Roseisolibacter agri: one gene and its partners. The protein of the gene in region 2 interacts with the protein of the main gene of each other region in a pairwise test. Links are inferred from orthologs where the notes say so. Each region holds a gene or a part of one and is shown on either strand. Other genes may lie near its edges.

Evidence for each region.
Region 1: the proteins of rosag_RS15550 (region 2) and rosag_RS18655 interact in binary tests that used the Escherichia coli proteins (3 or more experiments, as listed by UniProt). The link is inferred for Roseisolibacter agri from one-to-one orthologs.
Region 3: the proteins of rosag_RS15550 (region 2) and secA interact in binary tests that used the Escherichia coli proteins (3 or more experiments, as listed by UniProt). The link is inferred for Roseisolibacter agri from one-to-one orthologs.

The regions. Positions count from the first base shown.
Region 1 is NZ_BRXS01000006.1:69,993-72,887, forward strand. What follows is about bases 78-2,824. They hold rosag_RS18655 (acyl carrier protein), read right to left. Parts: upstream 1,698-2,824; coding sequence 1,458-1,697; downstream 78-1,457. Other genes in these bases: mqnE (aminofutalosine synthase MqnE), read right to left, coding at 78-107; fabF (beta-ketoacyl-ACP synthase II), read right to left, coding at 214-1,458; fabG (3-oxoacyl-[acyl-carrier-protein] reductase), read right to left, coding at 1,864-2,601; fabD (ACP S-malonyltransferase), read right to left, coding at 2,624-2,824. In the rest of the region: more of mqnE, read right to left, coding at 1-77; more of fabD, read right to left, coding at 2,825-2,895. UniProt on the Escherichia coli protein: Carrier of the growing fatty acid chain in fatty acid biosynthesis.
Region 2 is NZ_BRXS01000004.1:758,746-761,808, reverse strand. What follows is about bases 1-2,915. They hold rosag_RS15550 (acyl-CoA thioesterase), read right to left. Parts: upstream 1,720-2,915; coding sequence 1,282-1,719; downstream 1-1,281. Other genes in these bases: murI (glutamate racemase), read right to left, coding at 2,565-2,915; rosag_RS15545 (UDP-2,3-diacylglucosamine diphosphatase), read left to right, coding at 1,842-2,630; rosag_RS15555 (hypothetical protein), read right to left, coding at 644-1,285; rosag_RS15560 (LptE family protein), read right to left, coding at 109-621; rfaE2 (D-glycero-beta-D-manno-heptose 1-phosphate adenylyltransferase), read right to left, coding at 1-112. Outside these bases: more of murI, read right to left, coding at 2,916-3,063.
Region 3 is NZ_BRXS01000006.1:421,896-426,038, forward strand. The notes cover bases 103-4,097. They hold secA (preprotein translocase subunit SecA), read right to left. Parts: upstream 3,750-4,097; coding sequence 303-3,749; downstream 103-302. Other genes in these bases: rosag_RS20250 (vanadium-dependent haloperoxidase), read left to right, coding at 103-210; nadD (nicotinate-nucleotide adenylyltransferase), read right to left, coding at 3,758-4,097. Outside these bases: more of rosag_RS20250, read left to right, coding at 1-102; more of nadD, read right to left, coding at 4,098-4,143. UniProt on the Escherichia coli protein: Required for protein export, interacts with the SecYEG preprotein conducting channel.

The DNA of each region.
Region 1 (2,895 bases), on a different replicon or contig from region 2:
ACCCCGTCCTCGCGCGTCAGCCGCTCGCCCGCGCGCACCTTCTCGGCGATCGGCCGGAGGGCCGGGTCGCGCAGACGGTCGACATCGAAGGCTACGGGCGACGGCATGTGCTGCTCCTCGTGCGGGGGCTGCAAAGGACGGGCTGCTGCGAAGTGCACCCTGCAGGCGATTCGCGCGGCGGCCGGCTGGGGGCCGGCGCGCCGCGCGTCGCGGTCAGGCTTCGAAGCGGCGGACGGCGAGCGTCGCGTTGTGTCCGCCGAACCCTGAGCTGTTGCTGATCGCCACCGTGATGTCGCGCTTGCGTGGCGCGTTCGGCGTGACGTCCAGCTCGATCTCCGGATCCGTCTCGACGTGGTTGATCGTCGGCGGCACGGTCTGATCACGGATCGCCAGCGCGCAGGCGATGAACTCGATCGCGCCCGCGGCGCCGAGCATGTGGCCCGTGCACGACTTGGTCGAGCTGACGCTCAACCCGTTCACCGAGTCGCCGAACACGGCGCGGATGCCGCGCGCCTCGTTCGGGTCGTTGAGCGGCGTCGAGGTGCCGTGCGCGTTGACGTACTGCACGTCCGACGGCTGCAGCCCCGCGTCGGCGAGGCAGCGGCGCATCGCACGCTGCAGCCCGGCGTGGTCCTCGCGCTGCCCGGTGAGGTGGTAGGCGTCGCCGGTGGCGGCGTAGCCCACGATCTCGCCGTAGATGCGGGCGCCGCGCGCCTGCGCGTGCTCCAGCGACTCCAGCACGACGACGCCCGCGCCCTCCCCCATCACGAAGCCGTCGCGGTCCTTGTCGAACGGGCGCGAGGCCGTGGACGGGCTGTCGTTGCGCGTGGAGAGCGCGCCCATGTTGGCGAAGCCGCCGATCGACATGGGCGTGACCGCGGCCTCGGAGCCGCCGGCGATCATGACGTCCGCGCTGCCGTACTGGATGGCGCGGAACGCCTCGCCGATCGCGTGGGCGCTGGTGGAGCACGCCGACACGATGCCGAAGTTCGGGCCCTGCGCGTTGAAGCGCATCGACACGACGCCGGCCGCGATGTCCGAGATGAACATCGGGATGAAGAAGGGGGAGATGCGCTTGGCCCCCGACTGCATGTACGTCGCGTGCTGCTCCTCGAACGTGCGCAGCCCGCCGATGCCGGAGCCGATCAGGACGCCGGTCTCCTCGGGCACGTAGCCCGTGCCCTCGCCGAAGCCGGCGTCCTGCATCGCCTGCACCGACGCCGCCATCGCGTACTGCGTGTACAGGTCGGACCGCTTGGCCTCCTTGCGGTCCATGTACGCGCCGGCGTCGAAGTCCTTCACCTCGCACGCGAAGCGGACGGCGAACGTCTCGGCGTCGAACTTGGTGATCGGCGCCGCGCCCGAGCGCCCCTCCAGGAGCGAGCGCCAGGTCGTCGGCACGTCGTTCCCGACCGGCGAGATCGCCCCGAGTCCCGTGACGACGACCCGCCGTCGCATCAACCGGCGACCTTCGAGTTCAGGTAGGCGATCGCATCGCCGACCGTGCGGAGCTTCTCCGCCTCCTCGTCCGGGATGTCGATGTTGAACTCCTTCTCGAACTCCATCACCAGCTCGACGATGTCGAGCGAGTCGGCGCCCAGGTCGTCGATGAAGCTCGCGTCGTCGGTCATCTTCTCGCGCTCGACGCCGAGCTCCTTCTCGATGATGTCCTTGACCTTGTTCGTATAGTCGGGCATAGGAGTGCCGAATGGTGGTGGGTCGTGGATGGATCGAACGGCCCAAAGATACTCGGCGCGTGGGGCGGATGGAACGCCGGAACTGGCCACCGGGCCAGCATTTCCGCCCCCACGCGCCCGCTGCGCTACCGAACGCCGCTCGCCGCGCGAAAGTGCCGGTGCCGGCTCACATCACCATGCCGCCGTCGACGACGAAGACCTGGCCGGTGATGTAGCCCGCCAGCGGCGAGGCGAGGAACGCGACCGTGCCGGCGATGTCCTGCGGCGTGCCGAAGCGCTCCAGGGGGATCATGCCCGCCATCCCCTTCTTCGCCTCCTCGGTCATCGCGGCCGTCATGTCCGTGGCGATGAAGCCCGGCGCGACGACGTTGGCGAGGATGTTCCGGCTGGCCAGCTCCTTGGCCACGCTCTTGGTGAGGCCGATGAGCCCCGCCTTGCTGGCCGCGTAGTTCGCCTGCCCCTTGTTGCCGGTGATGCCGACGACGCTGGCGATGTTGATGACCCGCCCCCAGCGCCGCTTCATCATGCCGCGCGTGGCGGCGCGCGTGGTCGCGAACGCGCCGCGCAGGTTGGCGTCGATCACCGCGTCCCAGTCGTCGTCCTTGAGGCGCATCAGCAGGTTGTCGCGCGTCAGGCCGGCGTTGTTCACCAGCACGTCCACGCGGCCGAGCGCGGCCTCGACGTCCTCGATGAGCTTCGTGGCCTGGGCGACGTCGGCGATGTCGGCCGCGAAGCCGCGGGCGCCGCGGCCGATCTCGGCGGCGGCCGCCTCAGCGCGGGCGAGGTCGCGGCCGACGACGGCCACGGTGGCGCCGCACTCGGCGAGCGTCTCGGCGATCGCGCGGCCGATGCCGCGCGTGCTGCCGGTGACGACGGCGACGCGGTCCGTCAGGTCGATCTGCATGTCGGGCGGAGTGCGGAGTGGCTCAGGCCGAGGCGGGGGCCGCGACGCGGGCGAGCAGCGCCTCGACCTCGGGCGCGGTGCCGCAGGCGACGGTCTCCACCTCGGGCGCGATCTTCTTCACCAGGCCGGCCAGCACCGTGCCCGGGCCCATCTCGACGAACAGCGCGCCCGGATGGCTCGCGGCCAGCGTGCGGACGACCTCCGTCCAGCGCACGGGCGCGCCGAGCTGCTCGGCCAGCAGCGCACGCGCGCGGGCGGCCGTGGTGACCGGTGCAGCATCGACGTTGGCGACGA
Region 2 (3,063 bases):
CGCCATTGGTGAAGACGAGCCGGCCGCGCTGCGTCGCGCGCCACGCGCGCGCCTCGTCCCACCCCATGATCTTGCGCGCCGGATCGAACGCGAGCTCGACGACGGGGCTCACCACTGTGAGGTCGCTCCCTCGATGATGTCGGCGATGACCTCCTCGATCGCCTGCCTGCGACCGGCCGCCTCGGCCTGCTCGGAGTACTCGCCCTTCGCCGTGAGCCCCTTCTTCTCCCAGAGCGTGCGACCGCTCGCCTGATCGATGATCGCCACGTCGACGACCAGCTGCAGCTGGCGGCGCGCGGTCGTCGCCTGCGTGGGATCGGCGCTGAAGCCGATCGGCACGTCGATGTCGTACTTCACGATCGTCCCGCGCACGATCGCGTCGGCCTTCGCCTCGGACGCGTCGCGGAGGTTGAGGCGGTTCTGCAGCTCCCGGCGCATCGCCTCGAACAGCTCGCGCTGCAGCTCGGGCACGGGCGTGTCGTTCTCGAACGGCAGCACCGCCATCGTGCGCACGTGCGGCGGCAGCCCGCCGCCCTGGAACTTGTAGGGCGAGAAGCGACAGCCCTGCACGCCGACCGACGCGCCGAGGACGAGCGCGAGCGCCCAGCGGCGCGCGCGCATCACGCGCGAGGCCCGCGGACGCTCAGCGCGGCCAGATGGAAGCCGGGAAGCCATCGACGGACTCCGTACGTTGCACGTCGAGCGAGAGCCCGCGGCGCTCGCCCTCGTGTCGGTAGCGCACCACCGACGAGTCGCGCTGCATCCACTCCTGGATGCGCCCCCCGTCGATGCGCTCGAGGCGCGCGAGGCGCGCGCCGATGAAGGTCGCACGCCAGGTCGGATCACGTCCGACGTCGGCGCGCAGGGTGTCGCCGGACGCGCGCACGGTCGTGTCCGGGGCGGCCGGCAGCGCGAGGCGGCCGAGCGCCGCCCAGAGCAGCGGCGCGGGCGGGATGAGGCGTCGCACCATCTCGCCGCCGGGCGCCGTCACGCGGTCGCCGATCAGGATGGCGTAGCCGCCGCCGAGTCCACCGTCGACGAAGAAGTCGAGCCGGCCCGAGTCCGGCGACACGAGCCGCGCGACGCCCTCGCCGCGCGCGCTGAAGCCCTCCGCCTCATCGTAGCGCCAGCGGAAGACGACGCGCTGCGGCCGCGTGGACAGCGTCGTCGACGGGAGCGCGACCCTGGGCACCACGGCTCCGGCGAGCGGGCGCGCACGCGGTGCGCAGGATGCCGCTCCCGTGAGCGCCAGCGTCGCGAGCGCGATGGCGCGCGAGCGCGTCATGCGGACGCCTCCGACGCCGATCCGTCGGCCGCGGCGCGCTCGAGCAGCTCGCGCACGGCGGCGGGCATCGCCATCGTGCGTCCCTGGCGGTCGATCGCGATCAACCGCGTCGTCGCGCTCACGAGCCGCGCCCCGGTATCAGCCCTGGTCACGAGATACTCGAAGGTGACGGTGCGCGAGCGCACCTCGGTGCAGCGGGTCTCGACGCGAACCACGTCGTCGTACGTCGCGGCCGCGTGGAAGCGCATCTGCAGGTCGCTGACCGCGAGCCCGACGCCCTGCGCCTCCATGTCGCGGTAGCTCATGCCCGCCGCGCGGATCCAGTCGGTGCGGCCGACCTCGCACCAGGCGAGGTAGTTGGCATGGTACACCACCCCCATCTGGTCGGTTTCGGCGTAGCGGACGCGCAGCTCGGACGTGTGGACGCGGCTCACGGGAGGCGGGACGGTCGGGCGCGCCGGCGGCGCGCGTCGCGGGCAAGATCGCCGGAGCCAGGGGGCATTGTCCACCCGACCGCGACTTTGTGCGCTCCGGGCGGCGGGCTAGACTTGGGCGCGTGTCGCTACCCGCCCCCTGCTTCATCCTCGCCGACGTCCACCTGGGCGTCGCGCCACGCGAGACCGAGCGCGCGCTGATCGCGTTCCTGCGGTCGCTGCCCGGGCGCGCCGGCTCGCTCATGATCGACGGCGACCTGTTCGACTTCTGGTTCGAGTGGGGCACGGCCATCCCGCGGACCGGGTTCCGGGTGCTCGCGGCGCTCGCCGACGTGGTCGACGCCGGCGTGCCGGTGACGTGGGTCGCTGGAAACCACGACTGCTGGGGCGGCGACGTGCTGCGGCAGGACGTGGGCGTCACCTACCACTTCGGGCCCTGGATCGGGGACCTGGCCGGCTGGCGCGCGCGTGTGGAGCACGGCGACGGCCTGCGCGGGCGCGAGGACCGTGGCTATCGCGCGATCCGCCCGGTGCTGCGGCATCCGCTGTCCAAGGCGGCGTTTCGCCTGCTGCCCGTGGACGCGGCGAGCCGCCTCGCGACGGGCAGCTCGCAGGCGAGCCGCACGTACCGACCGCGCGACGACGGCCTCGGCATCCGGCGCGCCGGGATCGCGCGGCTCGAGTCGGACCCGCAGATCGAGCTGCTGGTGCTCGGCCACTCGCACGTCGCGGGCGTGGAGCGCGCGTCGACGGGCGGCGTGTACGCGAATCCGGGCTCGTGGCTCGACGCGCCGACCTACCTGCGCGTGGACGCGCGCGAGATCGCGCTCTGTCGCTGGGACGGATCAGCCGAGGGTGACCGTCTCGACGCGCTCGAGCGGCGCCCCGAGGAAGCGCTGCGCCATCCGTGAGAAGTGGTCCGGCGCGTCGCTGGCGATGAAGCGATGCCGCGGCGTCGTGCCAGCGGGCGCCGCGAGCCCGCGCGAGACCAGCACGCGCCCCGTCTCGGCCGCCGTCTCCTCGGCGCTGTCGATGAGGCGCACCGAGCGCCCGACCACCTCGCCGATGAGCGGCTTGAGGAGCGGGTAGTGCGTGCAGCCCAGCACCAGCGTGTCCATCGAGCGGTCGCGCAGCGCGTCGAGGTACTCGTGCGCGACGAGCCGCGTCGCCTCGTGCGACAGCCAGCCCTCCTCGACGAAGGGCACGAACAGCGGGCACGGTTGGCCAAGCACCGCGACGTCGTGCCGGAGCGCGCGGATGGCGCGCTCGTAGGCGCCGGACGCGATCGTCCCCATCGTCCCGATGACGCCCACCGTGCCGCCGCGCGACGCGCCCACCGCCGCG
Region 3 (4,143 bases), on a different replicon or contig from region 2:
ATCCTCTCCGCGTACTTCCCGCGCAGCGCCGACATGCTCGCGGCGCAGCTGCAGGAGGCGGGGCTGTCACGCGTCTATGGCGGCATCCACTACTTCATGGACATCGCCGCCGGCCAGACGCTCGGGCGGCAGACGGCGCTGCTGGCGCTCGCGTACGACGACGCCTACGGCCTGCTGACGGCCGTGCCCGGACTCGGCGTCTCGCCATGACGCGTGGCCGCGTCCGCGCCCGATGCGCGAACGGAGGGCTGCCCTGCGGGCAGCCCTCCGTTCGCGTCGTGCCGTCATCCCGCGATGCGCGCTCAGAGGTGCGCGCCGTGGCACTTCTTGAACTTCTTCCCCGACCCGCACGGGCACGGATCGTTGCGGCCGACGTTGCTCCAGTCGCCCGCGGGGAGCGGCTGCGGCGCGGCCAGCGAGCGCACCGGACCGGCGCCCACGACCGCGGGATCGCGACGCGCGGCGACCGGCGGCTGCGCGGCCGGCGCCGCCGGCGGCTCGGCCGGCCCGACGTCCACCGCGCCCTGCGGCTCGCCCGCCGCGGGCGCGTCGTCCGCACTGCCCGCGTCGTACGTCGCCTCCACGATCTGCGGCTCGTCGCCGTGCGCGCCGTTGCCGGCCGCCGCCTGCTCGGGCCCCGTCTCCTCGATCTCCTCCAGGATGCCGAGCGCGTTGTAACGGCGCTTCTTGCCGTCGCTCGGCGGCGCCGCCTGGCCGCCGTCGTAGCCGCCCGGCAGCGCGCCCGCATACGGATCCATCGGCGGCATCGGGTCGAACACCAGCTGCGCCTTCAGGAAGCGCTCCGTGAACGTGCTCGCGACGTCGTTCATGAGGTCGACGAACATCGTGTAGGCCTCCTGCTTGTACTCGACCAGCGGGTCCTTCTGGCCCCACGAGCGGTAGTGGATCGCCGCGCGCAGCTGGTCGAGATCGTACAGGTGGTCCTTCCACTTCTCGTCCAGGACGTTCAGCATGACGAGCGCGAGGAGCCGCTCGCCGTAGCCCTGCCCGCCGTCGTCCGTGACGTCGTCGAGCTCCTTGATCTTGCGGTCGAACGCCTCGAGGCCCGCCGTGCTCGCGAGGGCCTGCGCGTCCGCCACCGAGGCCGGACGCGCCGGCTCGGTCCCGTTCTCCGCCTCGAACGCGGGGACCGTGACGAGGTAGTGCATCAGCAGGTCCTGGCGCAGCAGCGCCGGGTCCCACGCCTCCGCGTCGTCCTCCGCGAACTCGCCGAGCGTGGTCTCGACGCGCCGCGCGAGCGCCTTCTCGACCATCTTGCGCGCCTCGCCCTTCAGCTCCTCGCCGCCCTCGAGCGCGAACGCGCGCAGCGAGTAGATGACCTCGCGCTGCTGGTTCATCACGTCGTCGTACTCGAGCAGGCGCTTGCGCTGCTGGAAGTTCTGCAGCTCGACGCGCTTCTGCGCGCTCTCGATCGAGCGCGTGATCATCGGGTGCGTGAGCACCTCGCCGTCCTGCGCGCCCAGCCGGTCCATCAGCTTCGCGATGCGCTCCGACCCGAAGAGGCGCATCAGGTCGTCCTCGAGCGACAGGAAGAACTGCGACGCGCCGGGATCGCCCTGACGGCCCGCGCGGCCGCGCAGCTGGCGGTCGATGCGGCGCGACTCGTGGCGCTCGGAGCCGATGATGTGCAGGCCGCCGTCCTCGGTGACCTCCACGTCCTTTCCGTCCAGGTCCTTCACCGTGCTCGGACGCGACTCCTTCACGCCGGCGCCGAGTTTGATGTCGGTGCCGCGGCCGGCCATGTTCGTCGCGATCGTGATCGCGCCCGGCTGGCCGGCCATCGCCACGATCTCGGCCTCGCGCTGGTGGTACTTGGCGTTGAGGACGTTGTGCTTGAGCCCCGCGCGCGCGAACAGGCGCGCCAGCGTCTCGGACGCCTCGACGCTCGTCGTGCCGACGAGCACCGGCAGCCCCAGCTCATGGAGGCGGCGCGTCTCCTCGACGATCGCGTTGTACTTCTCGCGGCGCGTCTTGTAGATCAGGTCCTGGCGGTCGTCGCGGGCGATCGGACGGTTCGTCGGGATCACGGCCACCTCGAGGCCGTAGATCTGGTGGAACTCGCCCTCCTCCGTCTCCGCGGTGCCCGTCATGCCGGCGAGCTTCTCGTAGAGGCGGAAGTAGTTCTGGATGGTGATGGTCGCCATCGTCTGCGTCTCGCCCTTCACCTGCACGCGCTCCTTCGCCTCGACGGCCTGGTGGAGCCCCTCGCTCCACCGGCGCCCCGGCATCGTGCGGCCGGTGTACTCGTCGACGATGAGCACCTGCCCTTCCTGCACGACGTAGTTCACGTCCTTCTCGTACAGGGCGTGCGCGCGCAGCAGCTGGTGGACGATGTGCAGGACCTCGCTCTTGCGGGCGTACTCGATCTCGACCGCGCGGCGCTGCTCCAGCTTCTCCGACGCGCTCAGATCGTGGTCGTGCTCGATGCGGTGCACCTCGGTCGAGATGTCCGGCAGCACGAACTCGTCGTGGTTCTGCGGCGCCAGGAAGTCCACGCCGCGGTCGGTCAGGTGGACGGTGTGGCCCTTCTCGTCGAGCACGTACAGCAGGTCGTCCTCGAGGTCGCGGTACTGCTGCTTGCTCGCCGGCAGCTTGCGGTCCGCGAGGTAGTCGAGCTCCATGCGCTGCACGAGCTGCTTGACGCCCGACTCCTGGTAGGCCTTCAGCAGGCGCTTGTTCTTCGGCGCGCCCAGCTGCGCCTTGAACAGCAGCAGCGACGCGGTCGACGTGTCGCCCGACTCCAGCGCGCGCTCGCCCTCGCCCACCAGCCCGTTCACCATCTCGTTCTGGCGGCGGACCAGGCGCTGCACCTTGTCGTTGTGCTCCGCGTACATCACGTCGCCCTCGTTCCCCACGGGGCCCGAGATGATGAGCGGCGTGCGCGCCTCGTCGATCAGGACCGAGTCGACCTCGTCGACGATCGCGAACCAGTGCGGACGCTGCACGCGCTGGTCCAGCGACGTCACCATGTTGTCGCGCAGGTAGTCGAAGCCGAACTCGTTGTTCGTGCCGTACGTGATGTCGCACTCGTACGCGGCGCGCCGCTCGGGCGTGCCCGGCTCCGTGTCGTCGATGCAGCCGACGGTGAGCCCGAGGTACGTGTAGAGGTGCCCCATCCACTGCGAGTCGCGGCGGGCGAGGTAGTTGTTCACCGTCACCAGGTGCGCGCCGCGCGCGGGGATCGCGTTGAGGTAGAGCGGCAGCGTGGCGACGAGCGTCTTCCCCTCGCCCGTCGCCATCTCCGCGATCTTCCCCATGTGCAGCTGCACGCCGCCGATCAGCTGCACGTCGTAGTGCACCATGTCCCACGTCAGCTCGGTGCCCGTTACGTTGACGGTCGAGCCGGAGAGGCGCCGCGCGGCCTCGCGCGCCGTGGCGAACGCCTCGGGAAGGATCTCGTCGAGGACCTCCGCGATCGTCTCGCGCAGCTCGGCCTCGAGACCGCCGCGCCCGTCGAGCCCGGACAGCTCGGCGTCCAGCCGCTCGCGCTCGGCCGCGTCGCTCGTGTCGTGCTTCGCGGCCTTCAGCTCGGCGATCCGGGCCTCCAGCTCCGCGGTGCGCTCGCGCAGGATCTCGCGGAACTTCGCGGTCTGGCCGCGCAGCTCCGCCTCCGAGACGCCCTGGAGGCGCTCGTACTGCTCGTTGATCGCGTCGACGATCGGGGCGACACGGCGGCGCTCCCGGTCGTGCCGGGTGCCGAAGACGCGGTTGACGATACTCTTGAGCATCGGATCCTCTATCGGTACAGCCCCGCCGATCGGATGAGATCGGCGACGCTCTCGGGCACGAAGCCCCGAATCGGGCGCCCCGCCGCCAGGCGGGCGCGCACCTCCGTGGACGACACGTCCACGCGGCGGGTCGGCAGGAAGACGGGCGCCCCTCCGGGGAAGTCCGGCGGGGCCGCGGTCGGCACGGTCCCGTCCTCCCCTCCGCGCGTCAGCACCACGAGCGTGGCCTGCCGCCGGATGCGCTCCGGCTCCCGCCAGCGCGCGAACGTGGTCAGCACGTCCGCACCTGCGAGCAGGAACAGCTCGGCCCCCGGCTGCTGTGCCGCCAGGGTCCCGAGCGTGTCGACGGTATATGATAACCCGCCGCGATCGATTTCGATGGGGTCGACGACGA